2 regions of the Streptomyces sp. NPDC048434 genome follow, and region 1 is predicted to be linked to the other one. Evidence: predicted binding sites of a transcription regulator. Region 1 holds the regulator's gene; the other holds the start of a gene.
What was found. Region 1 encodes HspR, which represses chaperone genes until heat shock. Its sites were predicted from a motif close to TTGAGNNNNNNNNNCTCAA; they were not measured.
Positions count from the first base shown of each region.

Region 2: a site for HspR is predicted at 5,368-5,386, ahead of lon (endopeptidase La). Genes of this name have one in related genera too.

Region 1 is NZ_JBICXQ010000031.1:104,836-112,129, reverse strand. Features, by position in the region: gene dnaK (molecular chaperone DnaK) at 1-507, shown strand, start outside; gene grpE (nucleotide exchange factor GrpE) at 504-1,154, shown strand; gene dnaJ (molecular chaperone DnaJ) at 1,200-2,366, shown strand; gene ACGFWI_RS31400 (heat shock protein transcriptional repressor HspR) at 2,368-2,820, shown strand; gene ACGFWI_RS31395 (hypothetical protein) at 2,960-3,364, opposite strand; gene ACGFWI_RS31390 (pyridoxamine 5'-phosphate oxidase family protein) at 3,792-4,196, opposite strand; gene clpB (ATP-dependent chaperone ClpB) at 4,511-7,141, shown strand; gene ACGFWI_RS31380 (YbjN domain-containing protein) at 7,292-7,294, shown strand, end outside.
Region 2 is NZ_JBICXQ010000025.1:127,735-135,028, reverse strand. Features, by position in the region: gene ACGFWI_RS27565 (ATP-binding protein) at 1-456, opposite strand, end outside; gene ACGFWI_RS27560 (response regulator transcription factor) at 453-1,193, opposite strand; gene ACGFWI_RS27555 (spermidine synthase) at 1,268-2,035, opposite strand; gene ACGFWI_RS27550 (rhomboid-like protein) at 2,278-3,135, shown strand; gene ACGFWI_RS27545 (hypothetical protein) at 3,129-3,713, opposite strand; gene ACGFWI_RS27540 (YfbM family protein) at 3,799-4,296, opposite strand; gene ACGFWI_RS27535 (pentapeptide repeat-containing protein) at 4,472-5,305, shown strand; gene lon (endopeptidase La) at 5,409-7,294, shown strand, end outside.

The sequences.
Region 1 (7,294 bases):
AACGGCATCATGCACGTGACCGCGAAGGACCTGGGCACGGGCAAGGAGCAGAAGATGACCGTCACCGGCGGCTCCTCGCTGCCGAAGGACGAGGTCGACCGGATGCGCCAGGAGGCCGAGAAGTACGCGGACGAGGACCACGCCCGCCGCGAGGCCGCCGAGTCCCGTAACCAGGGCGAGCAGCTCGTCTACCAGACGGAGAAGTTCCTCAAGGACAACGAGGACAAGGTTCCGGGTGACGTGAAGACCGAGGTCGAGGAAGCCGTCACCGAGCTGAAGGAGAAGCTCAAGGGCGAGGACTCGGCCGAGATCCGCACCGCCACCGAGAAGGTCGCGGCCGTCTCCCAGAAGCTGGGCCAGGCCATGTATGCCGACGCCCAGGGTGCGCAGGCCGCCGAGGGTGCCGAGGGTGCCGCCGCCGGTGAGCAGGCCCAGGACGCCGCCGATGACGTCGTGGACGCCGAGATCGTCGACGACGAGAAGCCCAAGAAGGACGGTGCCGCGTGACGGAGGAGACCCCGGGCTTCGACGAGAAGCCCGACGTCCCCTCCGACGCCGCTCCCGAAGACGCGGCGCAGGCCGAGTCCGCCGACAAGGCGGGCTCGGCCCCGGCCGGGGACGTACCGGACGTAGCGCTCCAGGCGCAGCTGGACCAGGTACGTACGGCGCTCAACGAGCGCACGACGGACCTCCAGCGGCTCCAGGCGGAGTACCAGAACTACCGCCGTCGGGTGGAACGGGACCGGGTCACGGTCAAGGAGATCGCCGCGGCGAACCTCCTGTCCGAGCTCCTTCCCACCCTCGACGACGTCGGCCGTGCCCGTGAGCACGGCGAACTGGTCGGCGGCTTCAAGTCGGTGGCCGAATCGCTGGAGACCGTGGTCGCCAAGCTGGGTCTGCAGCAGTTCGGCAAGGAGGGCGAGCCCTTCGACCCGACGATCCACGAGGCGCTGATGCATTCGTACGCACCGGATGTCACCGAGACGACGTGCGTGGCGATCCTGCAGCCCGGGTATCGCATCGGTGAACGAACGATCCGCCCCGCGCGGGTCGCCGTCGCCGAGCCGCAGCCGGGCGCGCAGAGCGCCAAGTCCCCCTCCGACGAGGACGCCAAGGCTTCGGACGAGGAGAACGGTGGCCCGGACGAGGGCTGACGTGAGGGCAGACAGGAAATCCGCGCGGAAGGAGGGACGTCGGGGATGAGCACCAAGGACTTCGTCGAGAAGGACTACTACAAGGTCCTCGGCGTCCCGAAGGACGCCACCGAAGCGGAGATCAAGAAGGCGTACCGCAAGCTCGCCCGCGAGTTCCACCCGGACGCCAACAAGGGCGACGCCAAGGCCGAGGAGCGCTTCAAGGAGATCTCCGAGGCCAACGACATCCTGGGCGACAGCAAGCGCCGCAAGGAGTACGACGAGGCGCGCACGCTGTTCGGCAACGGCGGCTACCGGCCGGGTCCGGCCGGCGGCGGCTCCTTCAACTTCGACCTGGGCGACCTCTTCGGGGGCACGCAGGGTCAGGGCGGCGGGGGCTTCGGCGGCGGGCTCGGGGACGTCTTCGGCGGCCTGTTCAACCGCGGCGGCGCCGGTACGCGTACCCACGCGCGCCGCGGCCAGGACATCGAGTCCGAGGTGACGCTCAGCTTCACCGAGGCGGTGGACGGGGCCACGGTCCCGCTGCGGATGTCCAGCCAGGCGCCGTGCAAGGCGTGCTCGGGCACCGGCGACAAGAACGGGACCCCCCGGGTCTGCCCGACCTGTGTCGGCACCGGCCAGGTCAGCCGGGGCGCGGGCGGCGGCTTCTCGCTCACCGACCCGTGCGCCGACTGCAAGGGCCGGGGCCTGATCGCCCAGGACCCCTGCGAGGTCTGCAAGGGCAGCGGTCGCGCGACCAGTGCCCGCACGATGCAGGTCCGTATCCCCGCGGGCGTCTCCGACGGGCAGCGCATCCGGCTGCGCGGCAAGGGCGCTCCGGGCGAGCAGGGCGGTCCGGCCGGCGATCTGTACGTGGTCGTGCATGTCGACGCCCACCCGGTCTTCGGCCGCAAGGGCGACAACCTCACCATCTCGGTGCCGGTCACCTTCCCGGAGGCCGCCCTGGGCGGCGAGATCAAGGTGCCGACGCTGGGCGGTCCGCCGGTGACGCTGAAGCTGCCGGCCGGCACCCCCAACGGGCGCACCATGCGTGCCCGGGGCAAGGGTGCGACCCGTAAGGACGGCACGCGAGGTGATCTGCTGGTCACCATAGAGGTGCTGGTCCCCGGTGACCTCAGCGACAAGGCGAAGAAGTCGCTGGAGTCCTATCGCGAGGCGACCGCGGGCCCGGACCCGCGGGCAGAGCTGTTCCAGGCCGCGAAGGGAGCTTGAGATGGACAGCCGGGGCGGGCAGCGTCGTAACCCCTATGAACTGACCGAAGAGTCGCCGGTGTATGTCATCTCCGTCGCGGCTCAGCTCTCCGGCCTGCATCCGCAGACCCTTCGTCAGTACGACCGGCTGGGGCTGGTCTCGCCCGACCGCACGGCCGGGCGGGGCCGCCGCTATTCGGCCCGGGACATCGAACTGCTCCGTACGGTGCAGCAGTTGTCCCAGGACGAGGGCATCAACCTCGCCGGCATCAAGCGCATCATCGAGCTGGAGAACCAGGTCGCGGCCCTGCAACAGCGGGTCATCGAGCTGCAGGGCGCCCTGGAGGGCGCGGCCAGCACGATGCAGCAGCGGGAGGCGGCGGTGCACGCCTCCTATCGGCGTGATCTGGTGCCGTATCAGGATGTGCAGCAGACCAGCGCGCTGGTGGTGTGGCGGCCCAAGCGGTCGGAGTGATCCGGCCGGCCGGGGCGTGAGCACCCGGCGCGTGACATGGCAAAGGGCCGGGGAAACCCGGCCCTTGTCGCGTCAGCGGTGTGCGCCGCCCCCGCGGGTGTCTCTCCTGCGTGCGTCCGTCGTCCGCGGCCGCTCCGGCTCAGCAGCCGTTGTACCCCGCCGTCGGCATCGACAGCCTGCGGTGCACATGTGACCTCATCGCCAGGGTGTAGACCGGCTCGTCGAGGTCGGCGGTCTCCAGGCGTACCCCGGCGGCGGCGCACCGCTCGGTGAATTCGGCGGTGCCGTCGATGGCGTTCTCCAGCGCCCGGCGGTTGGGCGTCACGAACACATCCACCAGGCCCTCTTCGACATCGCGCCACAGTGCGCCGTGGTCGGCGCGCAGGTGGTGCAGGCTGAGCCGGCAGGTCAGGTGGTAGTCACGGGCTGCCGCCCACTGTTTGCACATGTCGTGCTGGCTGCGGTCATCGACCAGGAACGGATCCTCGTCCAGCTCGGACAGCGGCATCAGGCAGGCGATCGCCGTCACTCGGACCGAGTTCATCGTGTCCTCCGGGGCGTGGCGACTGTGGGGGCGACGATACCCCCGCGGGTGCCTCGTGGAGGAGGGGCTGTACCGGGCGGCGAAGCGTAACCGCAGGCGTGGCAGATCTTCCAGCCGTCCTGATTGACCGCCAGTTGGCCGCCGCAGCGCGGGCAGAGCTCGGCGTGCGGGTGCGGCCGGGCGGGGGAGGGACGGCGCGGAACGGTCGTCACGATGTGCCATGCCGACGCCATGCGGCCTCCAGCTGCCGTCTTTTGCCTGGGGCAGGCCCGATGCCGTCCGTCGTTGCACGGAGCTGTTCGGTTCCCGTCGCTCTTGAGTACCAGGTGGACGGCGTACAGCGGAGCGGGCGGGTCCGTTTTCGGCCAGGGGGCCAGGGGGCCCCGCCGGTGGGTTCGGCGGACGTTGGGGGCGGCGGGGCCGGCCCTCAGGCCCGCCCCATCGCCTTGGTCACCGCGATCTCGATCATGATGCGATCGGGGTTGGGCGCCGGCGTCCGGCCGTAGCGCTCGGCGTACCGGCCCACCGCGTCGGCCACCGACTCGCTGTCCGTACGCACTCGCGCGATGCCCTCCAGGGTCGCCCAGCGGCCCTTGTCGACCTGGCACACGGCGACGGTGGCGCCGTCCGCCCCGGCGGCGAGGATGTTCTTGACCTTGGCGCTGTCCTTGCGGGTGATGATCCGCGCGATCCGCTGCCCGGCGTCGTAGGTGACGCCTACGGGAACCACATGCGGGGTCCCGTCCGTACGCAGGGTGGTGAGCGTCGGCATCAGGTACTCGCCCCAGAAGGCGAGGTACTCCGGGCTGAGGGCACTGAGGTCATGGGCCATGGGGGCAAGGGTAGTTCGGGGCCCGGGATTCAGCGGAAGCCGGTGGTCTCCAGGTCGAAGGAGAAGGGGCGGGGAGGGGGAGGGGGTTGCCGATGGGCCTCCCCCTCGATCGGCTCGGCCCGGAAGCCCTCGGGTCTCCGGGTGAGCGAGGCTGGGGTGGGTGACCCGGTGGGCGACTCCCTGAACCAACCTTGAGTGGAATAGACTCAACTTATCGCACGCCGGCATGAGCAGGATGTGCCGGTCACCGCACGGACGGGGCCCAGACTGGGCGCAGAGGCTGTTCAGGACGAGTCGAGGAGGATCGCGAGGACGTGGACGCCGAGCTGACCAACAAGAGCCGGGAGGCGCTGAGCGCCGCCAACGAGCGGGCGGTCACCGCCGGGCATGCGGACATGACGTCCGCCCATCTCCTGCTCGCGCTGCTGGCCGGGCAGGACAACGAGAACATCATGGACCTGCTGTCCGCCGTCGAGGCGGATGCCGCCGCACTGCGGAACGGAGCCGAGCGGCAGCTCGCCGCGCTGCCCAGCGTGCAGGGCTCGACCGTCGCGCCGCCGCAGCCGGACCGCGATCTGCTCTCCGCCATCGCGGACGCCACCCAGCGCGCCAAGGAGCTCGGTGACGCCTATGTCTCCACCGAGCACCTCCTCATCGGTATCGCAGCCAAGGGCGGGCGCACCGGCGCTCTGCTGGAACAGCAGGGCGCCTCCGCCAAGAAGCTGCTGGCCGCCTTCGAGGCGAGCCGCGGCGGGCAGCGGGTGTCCAACGCCGATCCGGAGGGCACGTACAAGGCGCTGGAGAAGTTCGGTACGGACTTCACGGCGGCCGCCCGCGAGGGCAAGCTCGACCCGGTCATCGGCCGGGACCACGAGATCCGGCGCGTGGTGCAGGTGCTCTCCCGCCGTACGAAGAACAACCCGGTGCTGATCGGTGAGCCGGGCGTCGGCAAGACCGCCGTCGTCGAGGGGCTGGCGCAGCGCATCGTCAAGGGCGATGTGCCCGAGTCGCTGCGCAACAAGCGGCTGGTCGCGCTCGACCTGGGGGCGATGGTCGCAGGCGCCAAGTACCGCGGTGAGTTCGAGGAGCGGCTGAAGACCGTCCTGGCGGAGATCAAGTCCAGCGAGGGCCGGATCATCACCTTCATCGACGAGCTGCACACCGTCGTGGGCGCGGGCGCCGGCGGCGACTCCTCGATGGACGCCGGCAACATGCTCAAGCCGATGCTCGCCCGTGGTGAGCTGCGGATGGTCGGCGCGACGACGCTGGACGAGTACCGCGAGCGCATCGAGAAGGACCCGGCGCTGGAGCGGCGCTTCCAGCAGGTGCTGGTCGCCGAGCCGACCGTCGAGGACACGGTGGCGATCCTGCGCGGGCTCAAGGGCCGCTACGAGGCCCACCACAAGGTGCAGATCGCGGACTCCGCACTGGTCGCCGCCGCCTCCCTCTCCGACCGCTACATCACCTCCCGCTTCCTGCCCGACAAGGCCATCGACCTGGTCGACGAGGCCGCCTCCCGGCTCCGTATGGAGATCGACTCCTCCCCCGTGGAGATCGACGAGCTCCAGCGCGCCGTGGACCGGCTCAAGATGGAGGAGCTGGCGCTGCGGAACGAGACCGACGCCGGCTCGCTCCAGCGGCTGGAGAAGCTGCGCAAGGACCTCGCCGACAAGGAGGAGGAGCTGCGCGGTCTGACCGCCCGCTGGGAGAAGGAGAAGGAGAGCCTCAACCGGGTCGGTGCGCTCAAGGAGAAGCTCGACGAGCTGCGCGGCCAGGCCGAGCGCGCCCAGCGCGACGGCGACTTCGACACCGCTTCCAAGCTGCTCTATGGCGAGATCCCGGGCGTGGAGCAGGCGCTGGAGGAGGCGGCCGCCGCCGAGGCCGAGCAGGAGGCCTCCAAGGAGTCCATGGTCAAGGAGGAGGTCGGTCCCGACGACATCGCGGACGTGGTCGGCGCCTGGACCGGCATTCCGGCCGGCCGTCTGCTGGAGGGCGAGACCCAGAAGCTCCTGCGGATGGAGGAGGAGCTCGGCAAGCGGCTGATCGGCCAGACCGAGGCCGTCCGGTCGGTGTCGGATGCCGTACGCCGTACCCGCGCCGGCATCGCCGACCCGGACCGGCCCACCGGATCGTTCCTCTTCCTCGGCCCGACCGGTGTCGGCAAGACCGAGCTGGCCAAGGCGCTCGCTGACTTCCTCTTCGACGACGAGCGGGCGATGGTCCGTATCGACATGTCGGAGTACGGCGAGAAGCACAGCGTCGCGCGGCTGGTCGGGGCGCCGCCCGGCTATGTCGGCTACGAGGAGGGCGGCCAGCTGACGGAGGCGGTCCGCCGCCGCCCGTACTCCGTCGTCCTGCTGGACGAGGTCGAGAAGGCCCACCACGACGTCTTCGATGTCCTGCTGCAGGTCCTGGACGACGGCCGGCTCACGGACGGCCAGGGCCGCACGGTCGACTTCCGCAACACCATCCTCATCCTGACCTCCAACCTCGGCTCCACCTTCCTCATGGACCCGCTGCTCAAGGAGGACCAGAAGAAGGAGAAGGTGCTGGAGACGGTCCGGAGCTCCTTCCGGCCCGAATTCCTCAACCGGCTCGACGACGTGGTGGTCTTCCACCCGCTCGGCACGGACCAGCTCCAGCGGATCGCCCGGATCCAGCTCGACCACCTGCAGCGCCGCCTCGGCGACCGCCGTCTGACACTGGACGTCACCGACCGTGCCCTGACCTGGCTCGCCTGGCTCGGCCAGGAACCGGTCATCGACGCCCCCGCCCCGGACCTGTCCTACGGCGCCCGGCCGCTGCGCCGTCTGGTCCAGACGGCCATCGGCGACCCGCTCGCGCGGGCCATCCTGGCGGGCGAGGTGCGGGACGGGGACACCGTGCGGGTGGATGTGGACGGCGATCAGCTGTCGGTGGAGCCGGGCGGGCGGGCCGTGGCCTGACCGGTGCCGGAGGGATACGGCTGCGCGGCCCGGCCGTGTCCCTGATCATTTCCTTGACCGACACCTTGCCCGCATCCGCTCCGTCCCGGGTTGCCAGGACGGGGCGGATGTGGGGGAGGATGGCAGGGACCATACGAAGGGAATTCCACGGTG
Region 2 (7,294 bases), on a different contig from region 1:
GCGGAGTGCGGCGATCGGGGTGCGCAGCTCGTGCGAGACGTTGGCGACCAGCTCCTTGCGGTGGGTGTCCACCGCCTCCAGGTCGGCCGCCATCCGGTTGAAGGCGTCCGCCAGATCGCCGAACTCGTCGCGGCGCTCGGAGCGGACCCGGCGGCTGTAGTTCCCGTGCGCCATCGACCGGGTGACATCCGTCATCTCGTCGAGCGGAGCGGTCAGGTTGTTGGCCACGAACTGGGTGATCAGCAGCGAGGCGATGATCGAGAAGATCGTGATCACCCGCAGCTCGGTCGCCGAGTGCATCGCGACGAAGACCAGCAGCGTGGTGATGATCACCGAGACGCTGACCAGGGCCCCGAGCGCGGCCTTCACCGAGCGGTACGGATCCAGCGGGCGCAGCGCCTCCCAGACCCGTTGCCACAGCTCGCTCACGGGCCTCCGCCACCACTGCCGCGTCATGCGGCCGGGGTCTCCAGGGCGTAGCCGACGCCGTGGACCGTACGGATGCGCTCGGCGCCGATCTTGCGGCGCAGTGCCTTGATGTGGCTGTCGACCGTACGGGTCCCGGAGGCGTCCGCCCAGTCCCACACCTCGGCCAGCAGCTGCTCACGGGAGAGCACCGCGCGCGGGGTGTTCGCCAGGCAGACCAGCAGATCGAATTCGGTGGGCGTCAGATGGACGTCCGAGCCGCGCACCCGCACCCGGCGCTGGGCATGGTCGATCTCCAGCTCGCCCAGCCGCAGGATGCCGCTGCGCGGGGTGTGCGCGGCCAGTGCGGCGCGCTCGACCCGCCGCAGCAGGACGTGCACCCGGGCGGCCAGCTCCCGCATCGAGAACGGCTTGGTCATGTAGTCGTCGGCGCCGACGCCGAGGCCGACGAGCATGTCGGTCTCGTCGTCCCGGGCGGTGAGCATCATCACGGGCACCGGTCGCTGGGCCTGGACCCGGCGGCACACCTCCAGGCCGTCGAAGCCCGGCAGCATCACGTCGAGGACGAGCAGATCCGGCTGCCAGGCCTCCGCGGTCTCCACCGCGGCCGGGCCGTCGGTGGCCGTCTGCACCTGGAATCCCTCGGCGCGCAGCCGGGCCGCGATGGCCTCGACGATCGTCGGGTCGTCCTCCACGACCAGCACCCGGCGCTGGGCGCCCGGCGTGGCAGCGGCGGCGCCGCCCTGCGTTGTCTGAGTCTGGTCCATCGCCCGCCCCTGCATGTCCCCTGCGTGGTCGCGTATTGCTGGGCAGCAGCGTACGGGCATGGTGCGACTGTCGGCTACGCGCCCTTCCGCGCAAGATGGACCACGTCAGGGACGCCTCGGACAACGGGGATCTCTTCCGTATGTACCCCGCTGAAACCGGCATTTCGCAAGGCGTCCTCGAAGGACGGCGAGGGTTGCGCGGACCAGACGGCGAGTACTCCGCCGGGAGTCAGACGGTCACGGCAGGCGGCGAGTCCACCGGGGGAGTAGAGGCTGTTGTTGTCCTCGGTGACGGTCCAGTCGGGGCCGTTGTCGATGTCCAGGCACAGGGCGTCGTAGGTGTCCTGGCCCGCTTCCGCCCGCAGATGGGCGACCAGGTCGGCGTGCAGGACCTCGCTGCGGGGGTCGGCCAGCGCGGCCGCCGAGACCGCCGAGAGCGGGCCCGTACGGTGCCAGTCGATGACCGCCGCCTCGCGCTCGACGACCACGATCCGGCCCCAGCGCGGCTGTTGTGCCGCGCGGACCAGGGAAAACCCGACGCCGAGGCCGCCGATCAGCACGGCAGGCCGGGCCCGGCCGGCCGGCAGTGCGGCCAGTGCGGCATCGATCAGCAGCCGCTCGGACCGGCCGTCGGAGGTGTCCATCAGGAAGCAGCCGTTGGCGATGATCTCGTAGATCACAAGGGGTGCGGCGGAGGCGCCCGAACCGTCGACTCCCGGGCCCGCGGGAGGTCCGCCCCGTTCCCGCAGCACCACCTCGCCGTACGGGCCCTCGCGGCGGTCGAGCGTGCGCGGGCCCTCGGGGAGGCCGGTCGTTGCCTGCGTCGGAGTAACGGGAGCCATGGCGTCATGGTGGCCATACGGGCCGCGGCGGTCCAACGCTTTGGGCGGGATTCCGCCGCCGGTGGCACGGACGTGATGCCTGTTCCGAGGGTTGCCTGATGTGAGGGATGTCACTCACACAGCTTCTTCATGGGTTGAGCGTGCAGGCTGGTCCGGAACGTAGGGCTGGGCAGAGGAATCACGGCCGAGGGACACGGGCGTGGCTGACCGGATGTGCCATGGACGGAAGGGGCCTCGGACAAGTGAGCTGGCTGGGAACCGCCGAGAGCGCACGGGCCGATCGCGCGCCGTCCGTGATACCGGGGCCGGGCAACGGGCCGGACGCAGCACCGGCCGTCCCGCCGGCCCTGCTGCCGGGCATTCCCCGGCAGCGCGAGCCCCGGCAGGCGCTCGCGGAGGCAGCGGAGCCCGCCGTCCCCCGGACGCCCCCGCGACGGCGGCTGCTGCCCGGTCCCGTCGGCACCCCCTTCACCTTCGGCTACGGCCTCCTCCTCGTGGCCACTTCGCTCTTCGCCGAGTACGCCGACCCGGCGCTGGTCTCCGAACTGCTCCAGGGCTCCAGTACGGACGTCGTCCATCTGGCACAGGCTCCGCTGCTGGTGCTGCTCGCCAGCGCTCTGTGGATCGCGGGCGGTGTGACCTCCGCCTACGCCCTCGGTTTCCTCTTCGTCCTGACGGCCCTGGAGCGGCGGATCGGCGGGCTGCGCACCGCCGCCGTCTTCTTCGGCGGCCATGTGCTGGCCACCCTCGCCACCGAGGTGCCCGTCGCCTTCTCGGTCGCCGCCGGCCGGCTGCCGGAGAGCTCACTGCACCGCCTCGACTACGGCATCAGCTTCGGCGTGATGACCAGCATCGGCGCCCTCGCGGGCCTGCTGCCGGCCTGGTTGCGCTGGCCGCTGCTGGCCGGCGTCGGCTACCTGGCCGTGACGGATCTGCTGGCCTACGCCGACCCGATGACGGAGTGGGGCCATCTGCTCTCGCTCACCCTGGGCGTCGCCGGCTGGCCGCTGCTCCGGCGCTGGCGCACCCGTCTCGCCCGGCCCGCGCCGCTCCTGGGCGACCTGGACCATCCGGCGCTGCAGGGCGTGCGGACCTACTGAGCGTCCGGGAGCCGCGGGCTCACGGACGGACGGTCGGCCGACCGGTACGAATGGGCGATGGCGTAGGCGCAGCCGCCCAGCAGGGCCACGCCGGACAGCACACCGCTGACGAACGGCACCCAGGCCACGGCCGAGGTCGCCGCCATGCCCAGTCCGGTCATCCCGAGCGCGGTCAGCGCGATGCCGGGGACGGCGATGCTGCGCCGCTTCCAGACCGCCATCAGCGCGACGAAGTGCAGACCGACGATCAGCGCGATCCACGCCACGGCGGTCTCCGGGGGAGCGCCCGCCGCCCGCAGCGCGAGATTGCCGCCGATCAGCAGCACCACCTCGGCCCCCACGACGAACGCGAACTTCCCCCGGAACCAGTCCGCTCGGGGAGCCTCGGCGTCCTCCTCGGCGGGCTGCCCGTGGCGCCCGGCCCGCAGTCCGAGCGCCAGCAGCCCGGCGAAGGTGAGCACCGCGAGCACCCGGAGGGCGATACCGATCGCGGGATTCAGCGGGTCGTGTGCGTTGGCGACGACGAAGATCGTCCCGAAGAGTGCGCCGATGAAAACTCCGGACATCCGCTGCAACATGCGGTGAAGGTAGCAGTCATGACGGGGTGTGAGGAGGAAACCGGCCCACTCGTCCCGTGCGGCCCGTCCGGACCGGGCCGCGCTCCTATCCGAGCCACATGAGCATGCCGTCCCCGTTGTCCGCCGCCGCCCGGAAGAACGGCCGCAGCAGCTCGAAATGCTCGCTCACATAGTCCAGGGGCTCGCCCCGCTCCCAGACGATCGTCGGGTACACCTCCGCCTTGGCGAGGTCCTCCGGGCCGACGCCGGCCGTCAGACGCTCGCCGGATATCTCGGTCAGCGCCCCGGCAGCGGTCCGCACCTGCTCGGGGGTGAGGTAACGGGGCGGACCGTAGCCCCAGTCGTCGGCATCAGGGACGGCCTCCTCGCCGTGGACGATGTCCAACGGGAAGGCCGCCCGGCGCAGCAGGAATCCGAGGGCGTCCCAGGCCTTGTCGATGTCCAGGCAGCGCGCCAGCGCGGGCTGTGGACACTCCGCGGCCTCCGCCTCCATCCGCCCGCCGACCAGCTCCAGCGCCCACGCGGGATCGCCGAGGGCGCGGTCGAGTTCGGCAGGTGTGACGCGTGCGTACTCTCCGATCATGCTCATGGTCCCGAGGCTAGGGGCGACCACTGACAACGCCCGCTGCCGGACGGCCCGTTGCCTTCCCGCAGCGAGCTAATCCGGCCAGACGCGGTGCACCGCCGCCGGCTGGGAGAATGGTGGCTCCTTCCGAGCGCGGCCCCGTGCGGCGCTCGCCGGCCGCAGGAGAAGCACCTTGTCCCCAGACCGTGAGCAATCGATTCCGGACACCGTCGATCTCGGCCTGCAGTCCGACTGCGGCAGCTGCTTCGGGCTCTGCTGTGTCGCGCTGCCGTTCGCGGCCTCGGCGGACTTCGCGATCGACAAGGACGCCGGCCGGCCCTGCCCGAATCTGCAGACGGACTTCCGCTGCGGCATCCACACCGACCTTCGCCCGCGCGGCTTCTCCGGCTGCACCGTCTTCGACTGCTTCGGCGCCGGGCAGAAGGTCTCCCAGGTCACCTTCGGCGGGCAGGACTGGCGGCAGGCCCCGGGGACGGCCCGGCAGATGTTCGACGTCTTCCCCGTCATGCGGCAGCTGCACGAACTCCTCTGGTACCTGGCCGAGGCGCTGACCCTGCCGGCGGCCCGCCCGGTACACGCCGACCTGCGGGCCGCGCTGGAGAAGACCGAACGCCTCACCCGCGGCAGCGGCCAGGAGCTCACGGCGCTCGATGTGCCGGCCCACCGGGGCGAGGTCAATGCCCTGCTGCTGCGTACCAGCGAACTCGTACGGGCCGCGGTCCCGGGCCGCACGAAGGAGCGGCGGGGCGCCGATCTCATGGGGGTCCGCCTCAAGGGTGCCCGCCTCCGGGGCGCCAACCTCCGCGGGGCCTGTCTCATCGCCGCCGACCTCAAGGGCGCCGATCTGCGCACGGCGGACCTGATCGGCGCCGATCTGCGGGACGCGGACCTGGGCGGTGCCGACCTCACCGGCGCCCTCTTCCTCACCCAGTCGCAGCTCAACGCGGCCAAGGGCGACGCCGCGACCAAGCTGCCGGAGGCCTTGTCCCGCCCCGCCCACTGGTAGCGCGCCGCGAGTGATCGCTCACAGCGAACGCACCTGGGGGAACATCTCCCCTCCCGGCTGCATTGAGTGAGTAAAGCTCAACTTGTTTGCCGAAGGGGAGATCATGGCTTCGACGTCCACATCGCTCACTCTGCCCGTGCTGCCTCTCGATGACGAGGTCGTGCTCCCCGGCATGGTGGTGCCTCTGGACCTGTCCGACCCGGACGTACGAGCCGCGGTGGAGGCCGCGCAAGCCGCCGCCACCTCGGGTAACAAACCGCGGGTGCTGCTTGTGCCCCGCGTCGACGGGACATACGCCGGCATCGGCACGCTCGGACGGATCGAGCAGGTCGGGCGGCTGTCCGACGGCGATCCCGGCGCGCTGATCCGGGGCCTGGGCCGGGTACGCATCGGTTCCGGCACGACCGGCCCCGGAGCCGCGCTCTGGGTGGAGGGCACCACCGTCGAGGAGACGGTCCCCGATCCGCTGCCCGGTGCGGTGGCCGAACTCGTCACGGAGTACAAGGCGCTGGCCACCAGCTGGCTGCGCAAGCGCGCTGCCTGGCAGGTCGTCGACCGCGTCCAGCAGATCGAGGACGTACCGACGCTGGCCGACAACTCCGGCTACTCGCCGTTCCTGACCACCGAACAGAAGGTCCAGCTGCTGGAGACCGTCGATCCGGTCGCGCGGCTGAAGTTCGCCACCGAGACGCTGCGCGAGCACCTCGCCGAGCAGGACGTCGCGGAATCCATCGCCAAGGACGTCCAGGAAGGCGTCGACAAGCAGCAGCGCGAGTTCCTGCTGCGGCGGCAGCTGGAGGCGGTCCGTAAGGAACTCGCCGGGCTCAACGGCGATCCGGAGGACGAGGGCGAGGACTACCGCGCCCGGGTCGAGGCCGCCGACCTGCCCGAGGACGTCCGCAAGGCCGCTCTCAAGGAGGTCGACAAGCTGGAGCGGTCCAGCGACCAGAGCCCCGAGGGCTCCTGGATCCGCACCTGGCTGGACACCGTCCTGGAACTGCCGTGGAACGAACGGACCGAGGACGCCTACGACATCGCCGGCGCCAAGGCGGTCCTGGACGCCGACCACTCGGGCCTGGAGGACGTCAAGGAGCGGATCACCGAATACCTGGCCGTCCGCAAGCGGCGGGCCGAGCGGGGGTTCGGGCTCGTCGGCGGGCCGTCGAAGGAGACCTCGCGCAGCGATGCGGGCAAGAGTGGCGGTGGGCGACGGGCCGGCGGAGCCGTGCTGGCGCTCGTCGGGCCGCCCGGTGTCGGCAAGACCTCGCTCGGTGAGTCCGTCGCGCGGGCCATGGGGCGCACCTTCGTCCGCGTCGCGCTCGGCGGCGTCCGGGACGAGGCGGAGATCCGCGGCCACCGCCGTACCTATGTCGGCGCGCTGCCCGGCCGGATCGTCCGGGCCATCAAGGAGGCCGGGTCGATGAACCCGGTGGTGCTGCTCGACGAGATCGACAAGGTGGGCTCCGACTTCCGCGGCGACCCCGCCGCCGCCCTCCTGGAGGTCCTGGACCCGGCGCAGAACCACACCTTCCGGGACCACTACCTGGAGGTCGAGCTCGACCTCAGCGATGTGGTCTTCCTGGCCACCGCCAACGTCCTCGAAGCCATCCCCGAGCCGCTGCTCGACCGGATGGAGCTGGTCCGCCTGGACGGCTACACCGAGGACGAGAAGGTCGTCATCGCCCGGGACCACCTGCTGCCGCGCCAGTTGGAGCGGGCCGGTCTGGAGACCGGCGAGGTGACCCTGGAGGACGACGCGCTGCGCAAGCTGGCGGGCGAATACACCCGCGAGGCGGGCGTACGGAATCTGGAGCGCGCGGTCGCCAGGCTGCTGCGCAAGGTCGCCGCACAGCATGAACTCGGCCGGCAGGAGCTGCCGTTCACGGTCGGTGCGGACCAGCTGCGCCCGCTGATCGGGCGGCCGCACCACACCCCCGAGTCGGCACAGGACCCGGCCGAGCGGCGCACCGCGGTGCCCGGTGTGGTCAC